2 regions of the Castellaniella sp. UC4447_H14 genome follow, and region 2 is predicted to be linked to the other one. Evidence: riboswitches for the same ligand, from Rfam matches in the RefSeq annotation. Region 2 holds a riboswitch; the other holds the start of a gene.
What was found. Region 2 has a riboswitch for thiamine pyrophosphate ahead of thiM (hydroxyethylthiazole kinase). Riboswitches for the same ligand answer to the same signal wherever they lie in the genome.

Region 1: it holds a riboswitch for thiamine pyrophosphate, as region 2 does, so the genes downstream of both, ACVCMJ_RS08130 (sodium:solute symporter family transporter) here and thiM (hydroxyethylthiazole kinase) in region 2, are expected to answer to the same signal.

What each region holds. Positions count from the first base shown of each region.
Region 1 is NZ_CM129666.1:1,692,439-1,697,964, reverse strand. Features, by position in the region: gene trmB (tRNA (guanosine(46)-N7)-methyltransferase TrmB) at 1-294, opposite strand, end outside; tRNA gene ACVCMJ_RS08145 (tRNA-Gly) at 417-490, shown strand; gene ACVCMJ_RS08140 (LLM class flavin-dependent oxidoreductase) at 540-1,853, opposite strand; gene ACVCMJ_RS08135 (3-oxoacyl-ACP reductase) at 1,868-2,650, opposite strand; TPP riboswitch at 2,696-2,794, opposite strand; TPP riboswitch at 2,859-2,966, shown strand; gene ACVCMJ_RS08130 (sodium:solute symporter family transporter) at 3,023-4,474, shown strand; gene ACVCMJ_RS08125 (ABC transporter substrate-binding protein) at 4,590-5,526, shown strand, end outside.
Region 2 is NZ_CM129666.1:2,220,921-2,226,446, reverse strand. Features, by position in the region: gene ilvB (biosynthetic-type acetolactate synthase large subunit) at 1-51, shown strand, start outside; gene ACVCMJ_RS10720 (mandelate racemase/muconate lactonizing enzyme family protein) at 124-1,284, shown strand; gene ACVCMJ_RS10715 (tartrate dehydrogenase) at 1,335-2,366, shown strand; gene ACVCMJ_RS10710 (LysR family transcriptional regulator) at 2,540-3,454, opposite strand; gene thiM (hydroxyethylthiazole kinase) at 3,459-4,316, opposite strand; TPP riboswitch at 4,304-4,437, opposite strand; gene ACVCMJ_RS10700 (SDR family oxidoreductase) at 4,551-5,309, opposite strand; gene ACVCMJ_RS10695 (aldehyde dehydrogenase family protein) at 5,328-5,526, opposite strand, start outside.

The DNA of each region.
Region 1 (5,526 bases), 530 kb from region 2:
GACTTCCACACCGAGGAAGTTGTCCTCTGGCCGTGCTTGTGCGATCTGCTGCGTGGTTTCTCCCATCCCGAAGCCGATCTCCAGAATGGTGGGCGCCGTGCGGCCAAAGGCCTGTGCCAAGTCCAGGGGTTCGTTCCGGTACGGGACGGACCATTGCGGCAGCCATTGGACGATGGCGTGTTCCTGGCTGGGAGTGATGTGAGCCCGGCGGTGGACGAAACTGCGGATGTGGGTGCTGCCGGACGGATCCTGGGCTGTGAGAGGGGGCAAGGGAGCTTTGGAGAAATTCAAAATGGGGTAAACTGTTGGGCTGCAGCTGGGTTGGGTAGACTCTGATTTTACTCAAACGCCGCGACACGCGGCACCCGGGCGGCACAGGCCAATCTTCAGGCCTCGTAAGTCAAAGGCTTACGAACGCGGGCGTAGTTTAATGGTAAAACTTGAGCTTCCCAAGCTTACGTCGTGGGTTCGATTCCCATCGCCCGCTCCAGGATTCGGTCAGAGCTCGGACTTCGGTTTGGGCTCTGTCGTTTTGGGCTTTATCGGCGGCCACGTCCCGGCGTGTTGCCGCGTGGCCTGCGCAAGCCCAGGTGGCCGCGCAGCGTGCTGGTCCCGTAGTCCGTGCGGAACAGCCCGCGTTTCTGCAGCACCGGGACGACCTGCTCGACGAAATCCTCGATGCCCCCGGGCAGGGTGGGCGGCATCAGGTTGAATCCGTCGGCGCCTTCGTGGGTGAGCCAGTATTCCATCTGGTCGGCGATCTGCTCGGGTGTGCCGACCATGGTGCAATGTCCGCCGCCGGCGGCCAGCCGCCCCAGTAGCTGGCGCACGGTGGGCCGTTCGGCCTCGATGATGCGCAGGATCGTGGCGTAACGGCCTTTCGGGCCTTCGAACGCCGACAGCGGTGAGAGGGGCGGGACGGGCGCGTCCAGGTCCCAGTCCCCGCAGTCCTGGCCCAGATACATGCCCAGTTGCCTGAGCGATGCCTCCGATGGCAGCAGCTCGTCGAGCTCGCGCTGCTTGGCGCGGGCCTCCGCTTCCGTCGAGGCCACATATGCCACCAGCCCGGGCATGATGGGTACCGGCTCCGTCCGGCCGGCTTCCCAGACGCGGCGCTTGATGTCCCGGTAGTAGGACTGGGCAGCCGGGAGATCGTAGGCGACCGCATAGATGGCTTCGGCGCGGCGGGCCGCCAGGTCGCGCCCTTCGGCGGACGCGCCTGCCTGGAACAGGACGGGATGGCCTTGCGGGGGACGAGGCACGGTCAGCGGGCCGTCCACCAGAAAATGGGTGCCGTGGTGATTGATGGGCCTGATTCGGTCGGCTTCCCCGTAGATGCCCTGTGCGCGATCCAGCAACAGCGCGTCGTCGGCCCACGAGTCCCACAGCCGCAGCACGACGTCGATGAATTCCTCTGCTCGGCCGTAGCGCCAGGCGTGATCGGGCATGGCTTCGTAGCCGTGATTGCGCGCCTCCGCGTCGAACATCGACGTCACCACGTTCCAGCCCATGCGCCCGCCCGAGATATGGTCCAGCGAAGCGACCAGGCGTGCCGCGTGGAACGGCGTATAGAAGGTGCTCGAAACCGTGCTGATCAGGCCGATGCGCTCGGTTGCGCGGCTGATTGCCGCCAGCATGGTCAGCGGCTCAAGATACCAGCGCGGTCCGTCCTCGATGTGGCTGACCGAGGCGCCGTCGGCGAAGAAGATCGCGTCCAGCTTGCCGCGTTCTGCGATGCGTGCCAGTTCTTCGTAGTAGCCGATGTCGCCCAGGCGTTCCACAGCCGAGGCAGGATGGCGCCAGGCCGCCCGATGATGTCCGCAGCCGAATATGAAGAGATTAAGGTGCAGCATGGTGCTCTTGCGGCTCAGTTGTGCACCAGGCCGCCGTCGACCACCAGGTTCTGTCCCGTGACGGAACGCGACCAGGGCGATGCGAAGAACAGCAGCGCGTCGGCGAATTCCGTCGGGGTGGTGACGCGCCGCAGGGGCGTGCTGCCAGCGATGAGTTCGAACACGGCCTCGGGCGTGGCGGCGGACGCGTCGGTCGTGCGCAGCAGGCCGCCCGAGACCATGTTGACGGTGATGCCGTCTGGCCCCAGGTCGTGCGACAGCGTGCGCGTGAAGGCCAGCAGCGCCGCTTTGGCCGCTGTGTAGTCGTGATAGGGTACGACCGGATTCTGAAAAAGGTTGGTGCCCACGTTGATCACCCGGCCAAAGCCCGCGGCGCGCATGCCGGGCAGCACCGCCTGGACGGTGTTCAGGGCGCCGCGCAGGGTGCCTTCCATCTGCTGGCTGAGGTTTTCCCACGACAGCGTGTCGGCGTGCGGGCGCTGGTCGCCGTTGAACTGGAAATCGGGCAGGGCATTGTTGACGACGGTGCTGATCGGCGTTCCGAAACGCCGGCTCGCCTGGCCGACCATGGCCTGCACGGCGCCCGCATCGCGCACGTCGGCCTGGACGGCGAGTGTGCGGTCGGGAGCCTGCGCGGCCAGCGCGGCGGCTGCGTCGGCACTACGGAAATAATTGACGATCACGCGCGCACCTTCGCGCTGGAAAGCCTGTACGATGTGCGCGCCCAAGCCACGCGCGCCTCCGGTGACGAGGACTGTTTGTTCGTTCAGGGGTAGAGCTTGTTTGGGTCCGGGCATGATGTCTCTCGCAGGGCAGGCGAAAGGCCGAACCGCGGGCACGATGTGCCCCGTCGCGAACATCCCTCCGCCAGTATGAACTGAATCAGGTTCTACGGGTGTCGTCTCAGCCCCGACGTCGTCGGGACACCCCGTGTCGCTATTGCGCAATTTACCACACAGACTCGGCGAACGTCGTTGACAGTCGGGCCCGGCTCTTTTAGTCTTACGCCAGTCCTGGGGGAGCTCATAGCGAGCTGAGATTGCGCCAATTCCGCGCTGACCCTTAGAACCTGATCCGGGTAATGCCGGCGAAGGGAAGGAATCGCGTCATGCGCGAGCGCCCTTGGGCGCGTTCTTCCCGCCAATTCACTGATGGGAAGGACTTTTGCCATGCTCAGCACTTCAACGGCCATTTCCTGGCTGCTTCTTTGTGCGTTCGGCTATGCCGCCGCGGGCATTCTGTATACCCGGCGCTTCAAGAAAGGCCTGGAAGACTACATCACGGCCCGCAACAGCCAGAGCGCCGTTGCCACCATCTTGACCCTGATGGCTTCGACCTTGGGGGCGTGGATTTTGTTCGCCCCCGCACAGGCCGCAACGTGGGGCGGGCTGGCGGCCATCATTGGGTACGCGCTGGGCGCCATGTCGCCGCGCATTGCCATGATCCCGCTGGGGCGGCGTATGCGCGAACTGATCCCCAACGGCCACACCCTGACCGAATTCCTCATTGCCCGCTATGGCCGGCCCATGTACGGCCTGGCGCTGCTCATCATGGTGTTCTATCTGTTCATCGCCATGTCGGCCGAGGTCACCGCCGTGGGCAAGCTGGTTCGGCTACTCGCGCCGGTTCCCATCTGGGCCACGGCCATCGTCGTCGTCGGCGCCACTCTCATATACACTTCTTACGGCGGCCTGCGCGCGTCGATTTTCACCGACCGGGTGCATATGATCGTCATCGTGCCGCTGCTGCTGTTCCTGGTCGCATTGGGCTGGTACACGGCGGGCGGGGCGCTGCCCACGATCGAGGGATTGCGCGCCCGGGCCCCGCGGCTGCTGGACCTGAGCGATCCGGCGGGGGTGAAGGCCGGCTTCACCTTTTTCGTGGCCATCCTTCTGACCGGCCTGTTTCACCAGGGCAACTGGCAGCGAATCTACGCCGCGCGCGACTCGCGCACCATGCGCACCGGCTTCCTGCTGGGCGGCTTGATGGTCGGGCCGTTCATCTTCCTGATGGGCCTGTTCGGACTGGCCTTCATCGGCCTGGCGCCGGGCGGGGACAGTTCCGTGGCCTTGTTCAGCGTACTGATTCCGCACGCCTCGTTGTGGCTTGCGCTGCTCTTGATCCCCCTGGGCCTCGGGTTGGTGATGAGCAGTTCAGACACCGCCATCAGCGCCGTCTCCAGTCTCATTGCCGTTGACCTGGGCAGGTTGCTGCCCGGTGCGGGCAGTGCCACCATGATGCGCCTGGCGCGGGGGTTGATCTTCGTGCTGGCGATTCCCGTCGTGGTGGTCGCGGCGCAGGGGTTCAGCGTGCTTTACCTGTTCCTGTTGGCCGACCTGCTGTGTTCCGCAGCGGCTTTTCCCGTTTTCTACGGCCTGTTCAGCAAGCGTCATGACGGCTTCGCCGCCATGGCTGGCACCCTTTGTGGTCTGGTCGCCGGCCTGTCCCTGTTCCCGCTGCCCGGCGCCAAGCCCGAGCATCTGCTGGAGTCGTTCCTGGCGGCGGCATTGGTGCCAGTCGTCGTGATCCTGATCATGCGTCCGCTGCGCCGCTCGATGCGGGAGTTCGATTTCGCCACGCTGGGCGCGTCGGTGCGATTGCTTGACGATAACGGGGCATAGTGGGCGTTCCACCCATAACCCTATGTATTGACGGGGAAATAGCGCAAGACTAGCATGTCCAGTCGGACCGGACATACACAATAATTTCCCGGCCGATTTCCCCAGGAGGATTTCGATGAGACAGCTACGCTTCGTTTTGGCGACCGCGGCGGCGGCCATGCTGGGCTTCTCCGGCGTCGGCCACGCAGCGAGTCAGGATCCGATTCTGATCGGTGTGAGCCTCACTCAATCGCCCCCCGGTTCGGTGGTCCAGGGCACGGAAGTCAAGCACGGTCTTGACATCATGGCCAAGATGATCAACGACAAGGGCGGCGTTCTGGGCCGTCCCCTGAAGCTTCTTTACGAGGACGATCAGGGCATCCCCGAAAAGGGACGCGCCGCCGTTGAAAAGCTCATCACCACGAACAAGGTCGTGGCGATAGCAGGCGGGCACCAGAGTTCGGTATGTCTGGCTGAAATCGAAGTCGTGCACCGCTACAAGGTTCCCTACATCGACACCAACTGCTGGTCCGACGACATCCGTACCAAGGGCTACCCGGAGGTCTTCAATCCGGCCAATTACAACACGCACGTTGCAACCGCCATGGCCGAAACCATTGCGGCCATGAAGGTCAAGAGCGTGGTCGCCCTGGCTGAAAACACCGACTACGGGATCGGACAGGCCAAGGTGCTGGGCAAGCTGCTGGCAGAACATTCTCCCAACATCAAATACAAGTACCTGACGCTGGACCGCGCCAGCAAGGATTTCACGCCCACCGTCCTCGCGTTGCGCGCCGATCCTCCGGATATGGTCGCCAACATGGCCTTGCCGCCGGCGGCCTACATCATGATGAACCAGCTCTACCAGCAGGGGGTTGCTCCCAGCAAGAAGACCTGGTTCTATGACGGCGGGGGCATCTCCGACTATCCCGACTTCTGGCAGAACGTAAAGGACGCCGGGAAATACATGATCTCCTTCGGGCTGTACCACCCCGGCATGCCCATGCCGCAAATCGGCAAGGACGTGGCCAAAGCCTACGAAGACCAGTTCAAGCATGGGCCCAACCGCCTGA
Region 2 (5,526 bases):
GGGCATCAGCAAGTCATGCTGTCCGAAGACACGTGGTACGTGGAAGAGTGACTTTCCGCGCCCGGGCGAGCAGCGTGTGCCCCCTGGTTTTCTGTATGTCTGACTCGAGGACTTTTCATGGCCATTCGCATTGTTGACGTGCGAGAGGTGACCAAGCGGATCGCTTCGCCCATTCGTAACGCCTACATCGACTTCTCCCGGATGACGACCAGCCTGGTGGCGGTAGTGACCGATGTGGTGCGGGACGGTGAGCCCGTCATCGGCTACGGATTCAATTCGAACGGTCGCTACGGCCAGGGCGGCCTGATCCGGGAGCGCTTCGCCCCACGCCTGCTGGAAGCCGATCCGGCTTCCCTGATGGACGACGCTGGCGACAACCTGGACCCCGTGCGTGTCTCCGGCGCCCTGATGTCGAACGAGAAGCCGGGCGGCCACGGCGAGCGATCGGTGGCGGTGGGAACACTGGACATGGCGGTCTGGGACGCGGTGGCCAAGATTGCGGGAAAGCCGTTGTTCCGTCTGCTGGCCCAGCGTCACGGCGTGCAGCCCAATCCCAAGGTTTTCGTCTACGCGGCCGGCGGATACTACTATCCCGGCAAGGATCTTGGCGCCTTGCGGGCCGAGATGCGCCGCTATGTGGATCGCGGATACAACGTCGTGAAAATGAAAATCGGCGGGGCGCCGATCGAGGACGACCGTCGGCGCATCGAGGCGGTTCTGGACGAAGTCGGCACCGAGGCGCGGCTGGCGGTGGACGCCAACGGCCGGTTCGATCTCGAGTCGGCCATTGAGTACGCGCGCATGTTGAGCGACTACCCGCTTTTCTGGTATGAGGAGCCGGGGGACCCCCTGGATTATCGGCTGCAGGCCGTTCTGGGGCAGTTCTACGAACGGCCCATGGCAACGGGCGAGAACCTGTTCAGCCATCAGGACGCCGACAATCTTCTGCGCTATGGGGGCATGCGGCCCGACCGCGATTTCCTCCAATTCGATTGCGCGCTCAGCTACGGGCTGGTCGAGTATCTGCGCACGCTGGACGTGGTGAAAAGCCATGGCTGGTCCTGGGACCGCTGCATTCCGCACGGGGGCCACCAGATGTCGCTCAATATTGCCGCGGGACTGGGCTTGGGAGGAAACGAATCGTACCCTGATCTTTTCCAGCCCTACGGCGGGTTTCCCGATGGCGTGAAAGTCTCCGATGGGCATATCATCATGCCTGACATCCCCGGAATCGGGTTCGAAGGCAAGTCCGATCTCTATGCTGAAATGCAGGCCCTGAAGTGAAAACACATCGTATTGCAGTCATCCCCGGAGACGGGATCGGGCGTGAAGTCATGCCGGAGGCGCTGCGGGTTCTGGAAGCCCTGCGCCAGCGGTACGGGTTGTTGCTGCAGTTCGAGCCTTTCGATTGGGCCTGCGCGGAGTTCTGGCAGCAGCACGGGACGATGCTCCCTGACGACTGGTTCGAGCGCCTCCGGGGGTTCGATGCGATCCTGTTCGGGGCAGTCGGCTGGCCGGAGGTGGTGCCCGACCACGTGTCCTTGTGGGGATCGTTGCTGAAGTTTCGCCGCGGCTTCGATCAATACATCAACCTGCGCCCGGTCCGCCAGATGGCCGGAGTGCCCGCGCCGCTCGCCGGCCGCAAGCCCGGCGAGATCGATTTCCTGGTGGTGCGCGAAAACACCGAAGGGGAGTACACGAATCTCGGGGGCCGCATCTACGAAGGCACCGACCGTGAGGTCGTCATCCAGGAGTCGGTCTTTTCTCGCCACGGGGTCGATCGGGTGCTGAAATTCGCGTTCGATCTGGCGGCCCAGCGTCCGCGGCGGCACCTTACCGCAGCCACGAAATCCAATGGCATTGCGATCAGCATGCCCTACTGGGACGAGCGCCTCGCGGCCATGGCGACCCAATATCCGGGCGTGACCTGGGACAAGCACCATATCGACATATTGTGTGCCCGGTTCGTCCTGCAGCCGCAACGCTTCGACGTAGTGGTGGCGTCCAATCTTTTCGGCGACATCTTGTCTGATCTAGGGCCCGCCTGTACGGGCACGATCGGCATTGCACCGTCGGCCAACCTCAATCCCGAACGGCGCTATCCGTCGTTGTTTGAACCCGTGCATGGGTCGGCCCCCGACATTTACGGTCAGAACATCGCAAATCCGGTGGGGATGATCTGGTCGGCTGCCATGATGCTGGACTTCCTGGGCAGCACCGATGAGGGGTGCCGGGCGGCGCATGATACGCTGATGTCAGCCATCGAACAGGTGCTGGAACACGGTCCCCGCACGCCCGACCTGGGCGGGAAGGCCAGCACCCAGATCATGGGCCAGGCGATCGCGGATCTGGTTGCGGCGGCCTAGTGTCCCGTTCGGTCGGTTTGTGTCCTTGAATTCGGATGCATGCGCCATCCAGACAAGGCGCGAACCGCAGTGATGGCAAGGGCTATCACGAGGATGTGCAAGGCAGTATGGGTGGCGCAGGCGCCGAATTCAAACATCAGGATTGACCGAATGGGACACTGGCCGCCGGCGCGTCAATCGAGGCGGTTCAGCGCAGCCGCCAGGAAATCGACGAAAGTCCGCACACGCGTGGACAGCTTGTACCGCTGGGCGTAGATCGCGTAGATGTCCGCGTCGGGGGTCGTGTAGTTCGGCAAGACGGTTTGCAGGCGGCCGTCGGCCAGGTATTCCCGGATGTCCCACTCGGCCCGCATCAGGATGCCGTGGCCGTCCAGCGCCCATTTGACGGCGATCTCCCCGTCGTTGGTGGCGAGGTTTCCGTGGATGCGGACCGTCTCGGTCTTGCGGGTGGCTTCCCGCCCGCTGGAGAGACGCCACACGCCGTATGCCTGGTCGCCCTGACGGATTCCGATGCAGTTGTGGCGGATGAGGTCATGGGGGACGAGCGGCACCCCGTGCCGCTTCAGGTACCCGGGCGAGGCGCACAGCAGGCGGCGGTTGGCCACCAATAGACGGGCCACCACCCGGGCGTCCGGTGGCTCCCCGAAGCGGATGCACACGTCGAACGCATCGTCGGTCAGGGGCGGGGGCGTCACGGACAACTGGAGCCGCACTGAAACCCCGGGGTAGGCCGACACGAACTGCGAAATGATGGGCGCGACATGGCTTCGGCCGAATCCGAGAGTGGCATTGACGCGCAGCAGCCCCGTCGGGCGTTTGCGCGCGCCGCCCAGCAGTTCGCCCAGTGTGTCGATTTCGTCCAGGATGCGGCGGGCGTGTTCCAGGTAGACCTCGCCTTCCGGGGTGAGCATCATGCGCCGCGTGGTCCGCCGGATGAGAGGGATCGCGAGGCGCCGCTCCATCGCGGACAGCCGCTTGCTCACGGCAGCCGGCGTCAGGCCCAGTTCGCGTGCGGCCGCACTCAGGTTGCCGGCCGAGGCCAGCGTCGAGAAGAAGGTGAAGTCGGCCGCCTGGATCGGGTCCTGCATCGTGCTAGAGGCCGCAGGTCTCGGGCATCTCGCGGATCTCGAGATGCACGTCGGCTTGCGTCAGGTCGATGGATTGCAGGGCATAAAGCGCGTCCACGAAGCCCACGGCAAAACTGGCGGGACCCGCGGCGATCTTGCCCGCTGCTTCGCCCGCGAGCTTGAAATGGGCGTGCGCGGCGATCGTGGCCTCGAAATCGCTGGCCAGCCGGGTTCCGTCTGCGGCCCGCTGGGCCGCCAGGTAGGCCGCCGTCAGCGAACCCAGCGAACAGCCAGTGCCGATGACGCGCGGCATGAGCGGGTGGCCGCCACCCACGCGGGCCAGGCGCACGGTACTGCCGGAGACTTCGACGATGGCATCGCGCGCGCCCGAGACGGCCACCACCGCTCCCGTGGATTGGGCGAGGCTCATTGCCGCGACCAGTACCGCGTCGACCTCGTCGGTCGCGTCCACGCCGCGCCCGCCGGCGCCTTGGCCGGCCAGGGCGGCGATCTCCGAGGCATTGCCGCGGATCACGCTGGGATGGCATTCGGCCGCTTGCTGGATGCGCGTCGTCCGAAAATCGATAACGCCCACGCTGACGGGGTCCAGCACCCAGGGTTTGCCGAGTTGACGGGCGACACGAACGGCCGCGTCGGCCGCGAGCAACTGGTGGCTCGTGGCGGTGCCTAAATTGATCAGGATGCCGTCCGCCAGCCGGGCGAACTGACCGGCGTCGGCCTCGTGGTCCAGCATCGCAGGTGCGGCGCCAACGGCCAGCAGCACGTTGGCGCTGAATTGCTGGACGACCGTGTTGGTGATGTTCTGAATGAGAGGCGCAGCGGCGCGCAGCCGCGCGTGCAGAGCAGGCAAATCCAGAGCCATGACAATTCCTACGCTAGCGCTAACCAGATCAGGTTCGATGGGTCTGTTCTCAGCGCACTGTCATCGCTGTCCGGCCATGTGGCCGTTGGTGGAAGAGCAGGGAGCACCCCATGTCATGGGAGCACTTTAGCAGATTCGCGGATCTGCCGTCCCGCATGGTCTCGGAACCCCGACGCAGGCGAAGTCCGGTTTTTTCGCGCGACGGTCTATGTTTTGACAGGTAAGGACGGCCGGCTACACGCAGCGGCCGCCGTCCACTTCCAGGCAAACGCCCGTGATGAACGTGGCCTCGTCGGAAGCCAGGTACAGGCAGGCGTTGGCCACGTCGTCCGGCGTGGAGAAGCGTCCCAGCGGGATGCCGGCCACGAACGTGGCGCGATTCTCGGGGGTGTCGGGCTGTCCCATGAAGTCCGCCAGCAGGCCGGTGGCTCCGATCACCGGATTCACGCAGTTGACGCGGATGCGGTCGGGGCCCAGCTCGGCCGCCATCGATTTGCTGGTGGTGACCACGGCGCCCTTGGTGCCGTTGTACCAGGTCAGGCCGGGGCGCGGCCGGATCGCGGCGGTGGAGGCGATGTTGACGAAGACCCCGCCGCCCTGCCGCCGGAAATGCGGCACGAAGCTTTGCGCGCTCAGGAAGATGCTTTTTACGTTGATCGCGTAGATGCGGTCGAATTCGGCCTCGCTGACTTCCAGCATGGGGCGGTTGCGGTGCGTGGTGCCGGCGTTGTTGACGACGATGTGCAGGGCGGAATAGTGCGCCAGCGTCTGGTCGCGCAGCCCGTCCATGCTCGCGGCGTTCGCGACGTCGACGGCGACGAAATGGGCCCGTCCGCCGGCGGCCTGGATGCGGGCCACGGTTTCCTGGCCGGCCGCTTCGTTGATGTCGGCCACCACGACGCGGGCGCCTTCGCGTGCGAATGTTGCGGCAATGCCCCGGCCAAATCCCGAACCGGCACCTGTCACGATGGCGACTTTGTCCTGTAGACGCATGCTTCCTCCTCTAGTGTCTCAGCCGTGGTGGATCGCCACGGTTTTCAGTACGGTGAAGCCAAGCAGTGCTTCGAAGCCTTTTTCCCTTCCGTACCCGCTGGATTTGACGCCGCCAAAAGGCAGTTCCACCCCGCCGCCGGCACCGTAATTGTTCACGAAGACCTGGCCGCAGCGAAGCTGGCGGGCGAGCCTGAGCTGGCGCGCGCCATCGCGGGTC